Regions from separate parts of the Rhizobium sp. 'Codium 1' genome, predicted to be linked through region 1. Evidence: riboswitches for the same ligand, from Rfam matches in the RefSeq annotation. Region 1 holds a riboswitch; the other holds the start of a gene.
The links. Region 1 has a riboswitch for S-adenosylmethionine ahead of metA (homoserine O-acetyltransferase MetA). Riboswitches for the same ligand answer to the same signal wherever they lie in the genome.
Positions count from the first base shown of each region.

Region 2: another riboswitch for S-adenosylmethionine. It lies ahead of LJE98_RS03025 (O-succinylhomoserine sulfhydrylase); the one in region 1 lies ahead of metA (homoserine O-acetyltransferase MetA).

Region 1 covers NZ_JAJGPW010000003.1:310,536-317,752, reverse strand. Annotated here, with positions in the region: gene trxA (thioredoxin) at 1-179, opposite strand, end outside; gene LJE98_RS10945 (prolyl-tRNA synthetase associated domain-containing protein) at 244-747, opposite strand; tRNA gene LJE98_RS10940 (tRNA-Gly) at 1,021-1,095, shown strand; gene LJE98_RS10935 (aldose epimerase family protein) at 1,205-2,215, opposite strand; gene LJE98_RS10930 (vWA domain-containing protein) at 2,262-3,446, opposite strand; gene metA (homoserine O-acetyltransferase MetA) at 3,539-4,468, opposite strand; SAM riboswitch at 4,561-4,638, opposite strand; gene LJE98_RS10920 (DUF1737 domain-containing protein) at 4,751-4,957, opposite strand; gene LJE98_RS10915 (HpcH/HpaI aldolase/citrate lyase family protein) at 4,954-5,877, opposite strand; gene LJE98_RS10910 (hypothetical protein) at 5,988-6,218, shown strand; gene leuD (3-isopropylmalate dehydratase small subunit) at 6,389-6,994, shown strand; gene LJE98_RS10900 (pyridoxal-phosphate dependent enzyme) at 7,052-7,217, opposite strand, start outside.
Region 2 covers NZ_JAJGPW010000001.1:636,648-643,864, reverse strand. Annotated here, with positions in the region: gene LJE98_RS03035 (MYG1 family protein) at 114-1,058, opposite strand; gene apaG (Co2+/Mg2+ efflux protein ApaG) at 1,139-1,531, opposite strand; gene LJE98_RS03025 (O-succinylhomoserine sulfhydrylase) at 1,725-2,903, opposite strand; SAM riboswitch at 2,949-3,027, opposite strand; gene LJE98_RS03020 (2'-deoxycytidine 5'-triphosphate deaminase) at 3,101-4,198, shown strand; tRNA gene LJE98_RS03015 (tRNA-Gly) at 4,282-4,355, shown strand; gene LJE98_RS03010 (NADPH-dependent FMN reductase) at 4,363-4,917, opposite strand; gene LJE98_RS03005 (VOC family protein) at 4,972-6,516, shown strand; gene LJE98_RS03000 (glycosyltransferase family 2 protein) at 6,465-7,217, opposite strand, start outside.

The sequences.
Region 1 (7,217 bases):
TCGACCAGAACCGGCTGGTTGCGGGATTCGTCCATCACGTCGCGGGCGAAATTCGCCGTCGTTGTGTCCTTGATCAGATCTGCGGCCGGCGCGGAACCTTCAGGAGCGCCATTGAACTGGGCCTTGGCTGTCATGGTCTGGTTGCCATAGCCGCCGTAAGGGTTGCCGTATTCGCTCATCGTGCATCTCCCGCCTGTTTCGCAGCCTTCGCGCGGCCGCCGTCCTTGCCGATAAGATCGTATGTCAGGCCGTGACTTTCAAGACAAGCGGCGTGTGGCCGGTCGCTGCCATGAAGCGGATCAGGTCTTCACGGCCAATCGACGTCGTCGCATCGTTGGAGAGCGGGTGACAATTGATGATGTCGTGTTGCATCAGGGCCTCGTCGAGAACAAATGTGACGTTCCGGCCAGTGTCGTTGATCGCGCCGAAGGCGGTCACCGAGCCGGGCGCAACGCCCAGATATTCCATCAGCTTTTCCGGCTTGCCGAAGGATACCTTGCTCGCGGCGTCGATGATCGTGTGTACGGTTTTCAGATCGACCGCGGCATTTTCTTCGACCGTCAGCAGGAAGAAGTTGTCCTTCTTGTCCTTCACGAAGAGGTTCTTCGTGTGGCCGCCTGGGATCTCGTCACGCAGCGAAACCGATTCCGCCACCGTGAAGACCGGCGGATGGCTCTTCGTCTTGTGCGCTATTCCCAAATCATCCAGGAAACGGAAGAGATCGTCTGGTGTTTTCGGCGTCGTCATGGGGCCCCGCTTCGATTGTCTGTCGATTGGTCCGATCCTGTACCGGAATTTCCTTCGAGCGATAGGCCCAAGACCGACAAACTGCAATCTTTCCTGCAGCCGAAAACCCCGGAAAAGGTGAGCTTTCTCAGTCTCTTGTACCGCGGTTGAATTTTTTTCGCGCCGATCCGTCATTTCCCTGTTGCATTTGAAAATCGGTTGGGCCATATAGCGCCCGTCGCCGCAAGACGGACGGCCCACGATCCAGACACTACCCCAGGATCGAGGTTATGAGCGGGTGTAGCTCAGGGGTAGAGCACAACCTTGCCAAGGTTGGGGTCGAGCGTTCGAATCGCTTCACCCGCTCCATTCTTTCTCCACAAGAGACATTTTGGAATCATGCGCCGCGGTCCTGGCGCTGCTGGCTTCGTGCATGTTTTGCCGGCCGCAGGTTTCCCCGCAGCCGGCGGTCCTCGGCTCACGCCTTCGAGAAGTTGTAGTCCGTTTCCTGGCGCAGCACTTCACCGGGGCGCAGAACTGCGTTCGGGAAGTTCGGATGGTTGATCGCGTCCGGCCAGACCTGCGTTTCCATGCAGAAGCCGGCGAAGGCGCCGTAGCGGCGGCCTTCGAGGCCAGGAACGGCTGGAGCGACCTTGCCGCCGGCATAGAACTGAACGCCCGGTTCGGTCGTCAGGATCTCCATGGTCACGCCGGAATTGACGCTGCGCGCCAGCGCAACGCTGCGCTTGGCCACGCGGCTGCTGGAGAAGCAGAAGTTGTGGTCGTAGCCGAGTTGCGCGCCATCGACTTCGAGGCGGATCGGCCGCATCTCGCGGAAGTCGAAAGCCGTGTTTTCGACCGGGCGGATTTCGCCTGTCGGGATCATTCTGCCGTCGACAGGGGTGTAGTGATCGGCGGCGATCATCAGGTCATGACCCAGAATGTCGGGGCGGCCATCGAGATTGAAGTAGGCGTGGTGACAGACATTGGCGATCGTCGGCTTGTCGGTCACCGTTTCATAGACGGCTGAGAAAACACCCCCGGCTTTGAGTGCAAAGGTGGCGCGGGTGCGCGTGGTGCCCGGGTAGCCGGCGCGTCCGTCCGGATCGGTGATCTCCATCTGGACGACGTCGGGGCCGAATTCGAGGATCACCCAGTTCCGGCGCCCCATGCCGTCCGAGCCGCCATGAAGGTGACTGACACCGCGCTCGTTGAGCTCAAGCTGATGATCGACGCCATCAAGAGTGAATCGGCCATCGCCTATCCGGTTCGCACAGCGTCCGGGTGTCGCGCCGAAATAGGGTGAATGATCGAGATAGCCGGCAAGATCTTCGAAGCCGAGCACCAGAGGAGCGTCGTGACCTTCGAGACGCAGATCCTGCAACACAGCACCGAAGGTGAGGATCGAGGCGGTCAGGCCGCCTCCCTTCAGGACCACTTTCTCCACTGCGTCTCCCGTTGGCATCACGCCGAACACAGTCCTCGTCATCGCGTCGTTTCCTCGCTTTGTCTCATTGTTGTCTACTGTTTCGCGGTCACCGTGCCAGTTCGCGTGCGGCGGCTTCCAGGCCACCGAGCGTCAGGGCATGCATTCGGTTCCCAATCAGATTTCGAATCAAGCCCACCGACATCGTATAGTCCCAACGTGTCTCCGGCAGGGGATTGATCCAGAGATGCCGCGGGAAGTGATCTGTGAGCCGCGTCAGCCAGGTCGCGCCACTCTCGGCGTTCCAGTGCTCGACCGAGCCGCCCGGATGTGTGACCTCATAGGGGCTCATCGCCGCATCGCCGACAAAGATCAGCCGGTAGTCCGGCCCGAACGTGCGGATGACGTCGAGGGTCGCCATGGCATCTGCATGGCGTCGTTGGTTGTCCTTCCAGACCTTCTCGTATGGACAGTTGTGGAAGTAGAAATATTCCATGTGCCGGAATTCGGAACGTGCGGCCGAGAACAGCTCCTCGATCTCGCGGACATGGTCGTCCATCGAGCCGCCGATGTCGAAGAACATCAGCAGCTTCACGGCATTGCGCCGTTCGGGCCGGGTCTTCACGTCGAGATAGCCGTGTTCGGCGGTCGAGCGGATCGTGCCGGAGAGATCCAGCTCTTCTGCTGCTCCCTCGCGCACGAAGCGGCGCAATCGTCGCAGCGCCACCTTGATGTTGCGCGTGCCCAATTCGACGCGGTCATCGAGATTGCGGAACTCGCGCTGGTCCCAGACCTTCACCGCTTTCCGGTGCCGGCTTTCGTTCTGGCCGATGCGCACGCCTTCCGGATTGTAGCCATAAGCGCCGAAGGGCGACGTGCCGGCCGTGCCGATCCACTTATTGCCGCCCTGGTGGCGCTCCTTCTGCTCCGCGAGACGTTGCCTGAGGGTCTCCATCAGCTTCTCGAAGCCGCCCAGTGCCTCGATCAGCTTCTTGTCTTCGTCCGAGAGGTGCTTCTCGCCGAGGCGGCGCAGCCAGTCTTCCGGGATGATGCCCGCATCGATGCCCTTGTTGGCATCTCCACTGAAAATGCCGCCGAAAATCTCCGAAAAGACCCGATCGAAACGATCGATGAAACGCTCGTCCTTCACCAGCGTGGTGCGGGCGAGATAGTAGAAGCCATCCGGATCGAAATCGACAAGGCCCGCCTGAAGGCCTTGCAGCAGAGCGAGGTATTCCCGCAGCGTCACAGGAACCTTCTCTTCTTTCAATCGCAGGAAAAACGGCAGAAACATCGATCAGAATAGGCTCGGTTTATCGGCGGCCGCATCCTGTCACAGAGCGACCAGCCTGTCCCGCCAAAAACGGCCTCCATAAACGTGCGGTATCAGCGTGTTACACCGCTGCCGATCTCATTCAGGTCATAGGGCGTCATCTGGTAGATCTCATTGATCCAGTTGCCAAACAGCAGATGCGCATGGCCGCGCCAGCGGTTGAGCGGGGGGAGTGCGTCATCGTTGTGGGGGAAGTAATTGTGGGGCAGCTTGATCGGAATTCCGGCAGACTTGTCGCGGAAATATTCGTCGCCCAGCGAGGTCGAGTCATATTCCACGTGATTGAACATATAGAGGCGGTTGGCGCGCTTCTCCTGCACCAGGCAGACGCCCATCTCGTCGGATTCCAGCAGGATTTCCAGGTCCGATATCTTCTCGATGTCGGCGCGGCGAACTTCCGTCCAGCGCGAGACCGGCACCTGAAAATCGTCCGAAAACCCGTTGAGATAGACCGATGAGGGCGCGAGGTTTCGATGGCGATAGACGCCAAACGCCTTTTCCTTCAGCGGATGTTTCGGAACCTTGTGGAAGTGGTAGATGGCGGCCATGCCGCCCCAGCAAACATTCATGGTCGAATGCACGTGGGTCTCGGTCCAATCGAGGATCTGCTCGAGTTCCGGCCAATAGGTAACCTCCTCGAAGGGCAGGGTCTCGATCGGGGCGCCGGTGATGATGAAGCCGTCGAACTTGCGGTGCTTCACCTCGTCCCAGGTCTGGTAGAAGGACAGGAGATGGTCTTCCGGCGTGTTCTTGGCCTTGTGGCCGCCGACACGGACGAGTGTCAGCTCCACCTGCAGCGGCGAGGCGCCGATCAGCCGGGCGAACTGGACTTCGGTCTTGATCTTGTTCGGCATGAGGTTGAGCAGGCCGATCTGCAGTGGGCGAATGTCCTGGCGGATAGCCATGGTTTCGGTCATGACCCGCACGCCCTCATGCACGAGGGTCTCAAAGGCGGGCAGCGTATCGGGAATCCTGATCGGCATCTTACTCTCGACTTTCCTTGTCACGGCGGTCTTCGGACCGCGGAAACAAAAATACCGGCGCCTTCAATATCGCCACCGGTCCTCGGAAAGTCTGATAACTCGCCTCGGCCCTTTAGCGACTTATTTTACGTGGCTGCAAGCCGGCCGGCCAAATCACCACGGAACGAGGCGTTTTACCCCTGTCCGGACTGCGAATCAATGGGGTTCGGCCAGGTATGGAGGCACAGCCGGGCACCGCGCCGGAAAGCCAGTTTCGCCCTCGCCGGCTGTGTGGCGAGCTGGCTATTGCTCGCCGAGTTTCATCGACGGATCATAGTCCTTGCCATGCACGGTCTTCACCACGGCCTGGCCGCAATACATCTTGTTCTCGGCCGCATTGAAGGAGTGGCTCGGGGAGCCATGCAGTTCCCAACCCTTGTTGAGGGCATCGGTGACGCGGTGGCAGAAGCTGGAATCGTCAGGGCCGGTAAGGAAACGATAGACTTTCATGGAGACTTGTCCTTTCTGGCGTCGATCAGGGCGACCTTGGCGAGAAGGCGCGTCGCCTCCTCGGCATGCAGCTTCTCGATCATGCGCCCATCGATGTTGATGACGTTGAGGCCCGCATGGGCCGGGTCGGCGAAAGCATTGGCCACTATGCGGGCGTCGATGATTGCCGCCTCGTCGGGTCCGAAATGTTGGTTGGCGGGACTGATCTGGGCCGGATGGATCAGCATCTTTCCGTCGAACCCCATGCCGCGCCCTTGTGCGCACTCGGCCGACAGAGCTTCGAGATCGCGGAAATCGTTCGAGACACTGTCGATGACATCAAGTCCATAGGCACGGGCCGCGAGCACGACCTGCATCAGATAAGGCACCAGATAGGTGCGCCCCGGCGCATCCGGGATGCCGGTCGCCTTGCGCAGGTCGTTCAAGCCGACGACCAAGGCATCGAGCCGGCTGTCGCTCGTCCGGCCGGCGGAGGCGATCGCTGCACCGTTGAGGATGCCGCGCGGGGTTTCGATCATTGCCCAGATCCTGAGACCTTCCGCCGCAGCGTGCTCGCCGAGACGATCCGCAACGTCCTGGACCGTTACCGGCTCTTCGACCTTCGGGAGAAGGACGGCGTCGGGCGCTGCAGCAAGGATGAGGTTCATGTCCTCGAGAAAATGGGGTGTATCCGTCGCGTTGATGCGAATGATGCGCTCGCGATGTCCGAGGTCAGAATTTGTCAGGAATGTCAGAAGCTTGTCTCGCGCTTCCGCCTTCCGGTCTTCGGCAACCGAGTCCTCGAGGTCGTAGATCACCGCGTCGCAGTCGAGGCCGGGCACCTTTTGCAGGGCCCGTTCGTTGACCGCCGGCACCGTCAGCACGGACCGACGCAACCGAGAGGGGTGGTGAAAGCGAAAGGAGAATGGCTCTGAAGTCATGGGCGAGTTCTGGCAAGCTTTGGCCGACCACGCAAGATGACAATTGGGTGAAAGCCCCTTGCAATGCTGGAGAAGAAGGGCCACCTTGGCTGGCGAGAAAGGACACGATCATGCAAAATATCCGCTCCGCCGCCTATGCCATTGCCGGCCTTGCATTTGTCGGTATCGCAGCCGCTTTCGCGGTCTCGCTGACGCTTGTCATCGGGGCGCTCCTCACCGTGACACTCGGTGCTCGCATGCTGATGGGCAAGACGAAGCGCGCTCCGGTCTATGCGAAGGCAAAACCGAGCGAGGGCGTGCGCGTCTGGAACGACGGCAAGGGCACCATCATCGATCTCTGATCGTACAGGACTGCGATCCGTCTCCGACCCGCGCGCGGGTGAGAGGATAGACACGTGGGCAAATCCTGCGGGCCCGCATCCGTCATTTGCAAGAATCTCCTTCAATTTCTCGCGGTTTTGCTCTATGGGCGGGACACCAAACCCGCATTAGCCAGATCGAAGGCAGATTGATGGACAAGTTCGTAAAGCTCACCGGTGTCGCAGCACCGCTTCCGGTCGTCAACGTCGACACGGACATGATCATTCCGAAGGACTATCTGAAGACCATCAAGCGCACCGGTCTCGGCACAGGCCTCTTTGCGGAGGCTCGCTACAAGGAAGACGGTTCGGAGAACCCGGATTTCGTCCTGAACAAGCCGGCCTACCGCAATGCGCAGATCCTCGTTGCCGGCGACAATTTCGGCTGCGGTTCCTCGCGCGAACATGCACCCTGGGCCTTGCTGGACTTCGGCATCCGCTGCGTGATCTCAACGTCCTTCGCCGATATTTTCTACAACAACTGCTTCAAGAACGGCATCCTGCCGATCATCGTCAGCCAGAGCGATCTGGACAAGCTGATGGATGATGCCAGCCGCGGTTCGAATGCCGTGCTGACCGTCGATCTGGAAGCCTCGGAAATCACCGGTCCCGACGGCGGCCGGATCTCGTTTGAAATCGATGCCTTCAAGCGCCATTGCCTGCTGAACGGCCTCGATGACATCGGCCTGACCCTCGAAAAGGCATCGAATATCACGAGTTTCGAACAGTCCAACGCTGCGCAGCGCCCCTGGGCCTGAGACCAGCAGCGGATGTGAGACAATCAAGCCGGGCGTGAGCCCGGCTTTTTTATTGGTTCAGAGGAAGCGCGTGCGCCATGTCTCGAGTGACGCGAGCGACACGCCGATCCCGCCGCACACCTCGACGAGCGGCGCCTTGAAGCGCGACAGCAGATCGGCATGCACATCTGCAACGGCGAGTGCTGCACCGCAGGCTGGTTCGACCAGGATCCGCTGCGCATCG
Region 2 (7,217 bases), on a different contig from region 1:
GGTGCCCGGCAAGATCCGGTTTTTGCAGATTGGAAGCGACGGGAAGGCCCTGTCGCATGGCTTGGACATGAGGCGGGCATCGATTTTCATGCCGCCTGATCGCCGACGGTTCGTCAGGCTTCCGTGGTGAGCTTGTCCGCCCGGAGCGCTTCGGTGACAGCGATGTCCGCCATGGCGAGGATAGCCTCGCGCGAACGCGCTGCTGCGATAAAGCGAGCGTTGTGGCAAAAGCTGGCGCCTTCGACGCCGCACACGGCTTCAAGGTCGCCATTGCTCAATCCCGCCCATGCTGCAGGCAGGTCGGCGCGTTGCTCGAAACTGTTCTCCGATTTGCGGATGCCAGTGATGCACCAGTCCTTGTCGCGGGGGTGCACGACGAAGAGCAGGTGGTCAGCGCCTGCTTTCACGATCGCGGGACGGAAGGGCATGCCCATCTGCAATTCCAGTACATGTCGGTCTCCCGTTGCTGCGATCGCCTCGAGGACCATGCTCTCGGCCCTGAGCTTGGAGGCCCGTTGCGCAATGCCGGCTTCGACGATGGCGCGGGCGATCGAGAGCGCCGCTTGAAAACCCCGGTCGTCCGAGCCTGGCGCCCTGTCGTCGAAGACGGGTTTCAGGGTTTCCAGGAGGCTCGGCAGTGTGAGGTCGGCCAGAGGCCCGGCCGTCGCGGGGCTGAGGGCGCCATTGTCCAGCAGATCGATCGGGAGAACGAACTTGGTGTCGAAGCTCTCGTGGATTGCATCGACATGGCCGACCGGAACGCCGAGAACGGCGAGATAATCCTTTCCATAGTGCTTCCAGACGAGGCCGAAGGAGCTGAAGGGCTGGCCATCCTCGCGGAGCGGAGCGCCGCGCTGATGGTGATCAAAGATTTGGGCGTTTGCATCATAGGCGCCGCCGACATCGTAGATGATGCGGTCTGTCGCGGGCGTGATCCAGTCGGGCGCCCGGCTGCGCACGATCTTCGCATCCGGGAAAAGGCGCGTCAGGATGACGGACGACAGCAGTTCGTCGGCATGGAAGCCGCCACTATGGGTGACGAGATACTGGATGCTCATGCCGGATGGTGCCCCTGGCTGGAAGTACGGATCTGACCTTCCAGATAGCGACTGGGCACGCGCAACTCAACCGCAAAGCGCTAATTGAGCGTGCGAACCATGCCCGGACTGTCCAGAGAGAAGGCGGGGATTTCGACATCGAATGCCTCGCCGTCGTCGGTCTCCATGCGATAGGTGCCATACATCATGCCCGAGGGCGTATCGAGCGGGCAGCCGGAGGCGTATTCATAGGTGTCGCCGGGAGCGAGGCAGGGCTGTTCACCGACGACGCCGGGGCCGCTCACTTCGTCCACCTGGCCGTTCTGGTCGGTGATATGCCAGTAGCGATGCGTCAGGCGCACAGTCTTCGCCGAATGATTGGAGATCACGATCCGGTAGCCCCAGACGTAGCGGCTGTCATCCGGGTCAGACTGTTCCTCGAGATAGTAAGGTTCGACCAGAACCTCGATGTCCCGTGTCAGTGCGCGATACATGCATGGACCCTGCGAAAGCGTGTCTTCATTCCCATAGACATGGCGTTCTTTGTGGCGGCAACAAGATCCGCCGCGGAACGTCACATTGCCTTGAAGGGATAACGACGCAGCCCGTCGCGTCAAGGGCAAGGGGGCAGTCGCGACGCCACTCGCGGCTGATAATTTTTGTATGCCGAAGCGCTTCGGTGTCGGCTCAGATGGCCTTGAACGCCTTTTCGAAGTCTTCGATCAGGTCCAGCGTGTCCTCGATCCCGCAGGACAGACGGACAGTGCCGCCCGAAATCCCGAGCTCGGCGCGGGCTTCGTCGGTGAGGTTCTTATGGGTGGTGGTGGCCGGATGGGTGATCAGGCTCTTGGCGTCGCCGAGATTGTTGGAGATCTTGATGATCTCGAGCGCATTCTGCAGCTTGAAGGCCGCGTCCTTGCCGCCCTTCAACTCGAAGCATACCAGCGTCGAGCCGCCGGTCATCTGCTTGGCGATGATATCGGCCTGCGGATGATCCTTGCGTCCGGGATAGATCACCTTCGCCACGGCACCCTGTTCCGCGAGGAAATCGGCGATCGCTGCGGCACTCGCCGTTTGCTGCTTGACGCGCAGCGGCAATGTCTCGACGCCCTTCAGAAGCGTCCAGGCATTGAATGGCGACATGGCAGGGCCGGTATGGCGGAAGTAATCGTGCAGATTCTCGTCGATCCATTCCTTCGACGACAAGACGACGCCGCCGAGGCAGCGGCCCTGGCCGTCGATATGCTTCGTCGCGGAATAGACGACGACATGCGCGCCGAGCTCCAGAGGCTTCTGGAAGAGCGGGGTGGCAAAGACGTTGTCGACGATCAGCTTGGCACCGATCTGGTCGGCGAGCTTGGCGACGCCCGCGACGTCGATCACTTCGAGCGTCGGGTTGGTCGGGCTTTCCAGGAACATGACCTTGGTATTCGGCCGGATCGCGGCTTCCCAGTTGGCGAGGTCCCGGCCGTCGACCAGTGTGCATTCCACGCCGTAACGGGGCGCCAGCGTCTCGACGACGTAACGGCAGGAGCCGAAAAGCGCGCGGGCAGCGACGATATGGTCGCCGGCCTTGACCTGGCACAGTACCGCGGCGGCGACGGCGGCCATGCCCGACGCCATGGCGCGCGCATCTTCGGCGCCTTCCATCATGCACATGCGCTTTTCGAACATGTCATTGGTCGGGCTGCCGTAGCGGGCGTAGATATAGCCTTCGTTCTCGCCCTTGAAGCGGGCCTCCGCCGCTTCCGAGCTGTCATAGACGAAGCCCTGGGTGAGGAAGATCGCTTCGGACGTCTCGCCATAGGGAGAGCGTAGCGTGCCGCCATGGACGAGGGTGGTTGCCGGGCGCCAGTTCTTGCTCATGCGCGTGCCTTTCGAACACAAAAAAACCGGTCGCGTGAACGGACCGGTTTCGTAAACCCGGTCTATTTAGCCACTTGTTTAACGTGGCTGCAAGCCGACCGGCCAAATCACCACGGGATAAGGCTGCCTTACGCCTTCGCGGGCCTTGCGTCAATTGGTGGGCTTTGGTTTTGTCGGTCCCAAACAGGATTGAGATCATGACCTTGAAACCCGGGATTTTGTCCGATCGTGCGATCGGCGCCTTGTTCGGTGGCGGCCAGCTGAAGAGCGAGGTCATGCTGGACAAGGACCAGATCCAGCCCGCAAGCCTCGATCTGCGCCTGGGTGGCAAGGCGATCCGCGTGCGCGCGAGTTTCATGCCGGGCCGGGGGCATACGGTTGCCGAGAAGCTGGAGCGGCTGACCCTTCACGAGATCGATCTCGAATACGGTGCGGTTCTCGAAACCGGCTGCGTCTACATCGTGCCGCTGATGGAAAGCCTCGACCTGCCGGCCGAAATCTCGGCTTCGGCCAATCCGAAGAGTTCGACCGGCCGCCTCGACATCTTCACCCGCGTCATGGTCGATTACGCCCAGGAATTCGACAAGGTCCCTGCCGGCTACAAGGGCCAGCTCTTTCTCGAAATCTCGCCGCGCACCTTCCCGATTATCGTGCGACGCGGCTCCCGCCTGTCGCAGATCCGTTTCCGGGTCGGCCATGCCCTACTGGGCGAGGCCGAACTCTTTGACCTGCACAAGGCCGAGACGCTGGTTGCGAGCGACATGCCAAACGTCTCGGGCGGCGGCATTGCGCTGTCGATCGACCTGAAAGGTTCGGGCCCGCAAGGCCTGATCGGCTATCGCGGCAAGCACCACACCTCGGTCATAGACGTCGACCTGAAGGGTGCCCATGAGGTCTTGGATTTCTGGGAGCCGCTCTACAGCCGTGGCCGCGACGAACTCATCCTCGATCCGGACGAGTTCTACATCCTCGTCTCGAACGAGGCCGTGCATGTGCCGCCGCTCTACGCCGCCGAAATGACGCCCTACGACCCCCTGGTCGGCGAATTCCGCGTCCACTATGCCGGCTTCTTCGACCCCGGCTTCGGCCACGCGCCGGCCGGCGGCTCGGGCAGCCGCGCGGTGCTCGAAGTCCGCAGCCACGAAGTGCCGTTCATCCTCGAACACGGCCAGGTGATCGGCCGCCTGGTCTACGAGCATATGCAGGAGCGCCCGGAGGGCCTCTATGGTACGGGCCTTGGCTCGAACTACCAGGCACAGGGCTTGAAACTCTCCAAGCACTTCCGCCTGCCCTGACAAAGAGGGCGCTGCATTCGCGCCCCTTTCCGTCCCATCCGGCTTGACACTCCGGTCGAACTGTTGGATTTCTCATCCCCGTTGCGGGTGTAGCTCAATGGTAGAGCAGCAGCTTCCCAAGCTGAATACGAGGGTTCGATTCCCTTCACCCGCTCCAGCTCTTCTCACCTGTGCCCCGCAAACCGCGCAAACGCCGCCAGCAGATCGCCGAGCCGCTTGGCGGTGGCCTCGTCGGTGAGATTGCCCTCTGCGTCGAACAGCGTATGTGCCCGAGACACCATCAACCGCTTTTCCGCAAACACCTGGCAGCCGAGCGTGTGCAGGACCGAGAGCCAGGCGTTCTGGCTGAGCAGGGTGCCGAAATTGCCGGGCGAGGCGCCGACCAGGGCGAAGGGCTTGTTGCCAAAGACCTTGGCCATGTCGGAGGAAGGGCGTGAGAGCCAGTCGATGGCATTCTTGAAGGCGCCGGGGATGCCGTTGTTGTATTCAGGCGTGAACAGGATCACGCCATCGGCGGCGATGATCTTCTCCTTGAGAGTGGTGACAGCGGCCGGGATGCCCTCTGCTTCTTCGAGGTCTCCGTCATAGAGAGGGATGCCGTGGATGCCTGAAGCCTCCAGCGCATAGCCCTCGGCCTTGATTTCTGTCGCGGCCTTCAGCAGCGCTGTATTGAGCGAGCCCTTGCGCAGGCTTCCCGAAATGCCGAGCAGTGTCACCATGATTTTTTCCTCGTCTGGATTTGTTGTAAGGGAGGGTAGAACAGGGAGAATGCGATGACCAGCGGCCTGCACCACATCACGGCGATCACCCGGAAGATCCAGGCCAATGTCGACTTCTATTGCGGTTTTCTGGGCCTGAGGCTCGTCAAGCGCACAGGGGGCTTCGAGGATGCCGCCCAGCTCCATCTGTTTTACGGCGATGCCGTCGCAGGTCCCGGCTCGCTGGTGACATTTCTGGCCTGGGAAGACGGTTCCCCCGGCCGCGTCGGCCATGGGGCGGCAAGCGAAATCGCCTTTGCCATTCAGCCGGATGCGATCGGCTTCTGGCTGACGCGTGCCTTGCAGTTCGGTGTTGCAGCGACCGGCCCCGCAACCGAATTCGCCGAGCCTGTGCTCAGGCTCATCGACCCTGATGGCATCATCGTCAAGCTCGTCGGCACGAGCGCGGTTGAGCCGGGCGCGGCCTGGCCGGTGCGCGGCATTGAAGGGAGGGATGCAATCACCCGTCTGCGGGCAGCGACCCTGCTGTCGGAGCAGCCTCAGCAGACCGCCGACTTTCTCACCCGCCATGCCTTTTTCCGTGTGTCGGCGACCGAAGGCACGATCACCCGCCTTACGTCTGAAAGCGGTCAGGGTATCGATGTGCGCGACGCCAGTGGCTTCTGGCCCGCAGCCCCCGGCACCGGCGCCATCGATCATGTGGCGCTGCGCATGGCTGATCGCGCTGCCGTCGAAGCGCAGGCGACCGAGCTGAAATCGCGCGGTGACGACACGATCAATATGCATGACCGCAAATACTTCTATTCCCTCTATGTCCGCGAGCCCGCAGGCTGTCTGATCGAACTCGCCTCCGATGGTCCGGGCTTTGCCATCGACGAGCCGCTGGAAACCCTCGGAGATCGGCTCTTCATCCCCGAACACTTTCACCTGCGCCCGCAAGACATCGTGCCGATGCTGCCGCAATTCGCGCTTCCGGGAGAACCTCGGACCATATACCGCGACCTGTCCTTCGTGCACCGCATCCACGAGCCGGATGCCGGTGATGGCTCGACGCTCGTCCTGCTGCACGGAACCGGCGGCAATGAGGCGAGCCTTCTGCCCTTCGCGCGCAAGATCGCGCCGTCGTCGACCCTTCTCAGCCTCCGGGGCCGCGCGACGGAGGAAGGTGTGGCCCGCTTCTTTCGCCGCTTCGGTCCGCGCGATTTCGACCAGAAGGACATCGTTGCGGAGGCCGAAGCCTTCGCCGCATTCATCGAGGATGCCAAACAGGCCTATGGCATTGACGAAACGCGCCTGCGTTTCGCCGGCTATTCCAACGGCGCGAATTTTCTCGCGGCCACGATCATGTTGCATCCGGGTATCGTTCGCGAGGCGGTGCTTCTGCGGCCCATGCCGGTTCTGAGCGATCCGCCGAAAGCCGATCTCTCGGGCACGCGCATTCAGATGGTCATCGGATCGGACGATCCCGCAGCCGGCGAGAGTGAGATCCTGGCCAAGCAATTGCGAGACCGCGGCGCCCGGGTCACGCTGACGCGGGTCGCCGGGGATCACAACCTCTCGGACGAGGACGTGACGGCGGGGACTGCCGGATTTGTCTGAACAATTCCGAGCGCCAGGGATGTGCTGCGTCTCGGCTGGTGCGGTGTCTTGTTCCAGTGAAAGGGCTTGAGCCTGAGCTCGACCACGGCCTTCCAGGCTGCCAGCGACACGGCCATCCAGTAGACGGGGATCATCGCCCATTTCCACCCCATGCCCTTTTTCTCCCGGTCCGTCATCGGTGTGGCCCCAAGCGCGAAGAAGACGGCATAGCTGCCCAGGATGTTGAAAATGTCCATGGCAAGCATCATCGTGGTGAAGACATTCGGTTGCGGCGCCGGGATCTGCATCAGCGACAGGACAGAGAGCGTGATGAAGATCAGCAGACCGGGATGGCTGAGCGCTGCGACCAGCATGCCGCCGACAAGCAGCTGGAAGACAAAGAAGGAAAACGGGCCCATGTCGCGCGCGGTACGCAGGGGATGGCGCATCAGCACCAGCCATGTTTGCAGCCAGCCCTTGTACCAGCGGGTGCGCTGTGCGAGCCAGATGGCAAAATCGGTCGGCGCATCCTCATAGGTCGGAAGTGTGAGCGTCGAGGAGCGATAGCCCATGCGACAGAGCCGCATGCCGAGATCCGCGTCCTCGGTTACATTATAGGGGTCCCAGCCTCCGCTCGCCTTGAGCAGCGCGGTCTTGAAATGGTTCGACGTGCCGCCGAGTGGCAAGGGCAGGCGATAGAAGCCGAGTGCCGGCAGGAGACG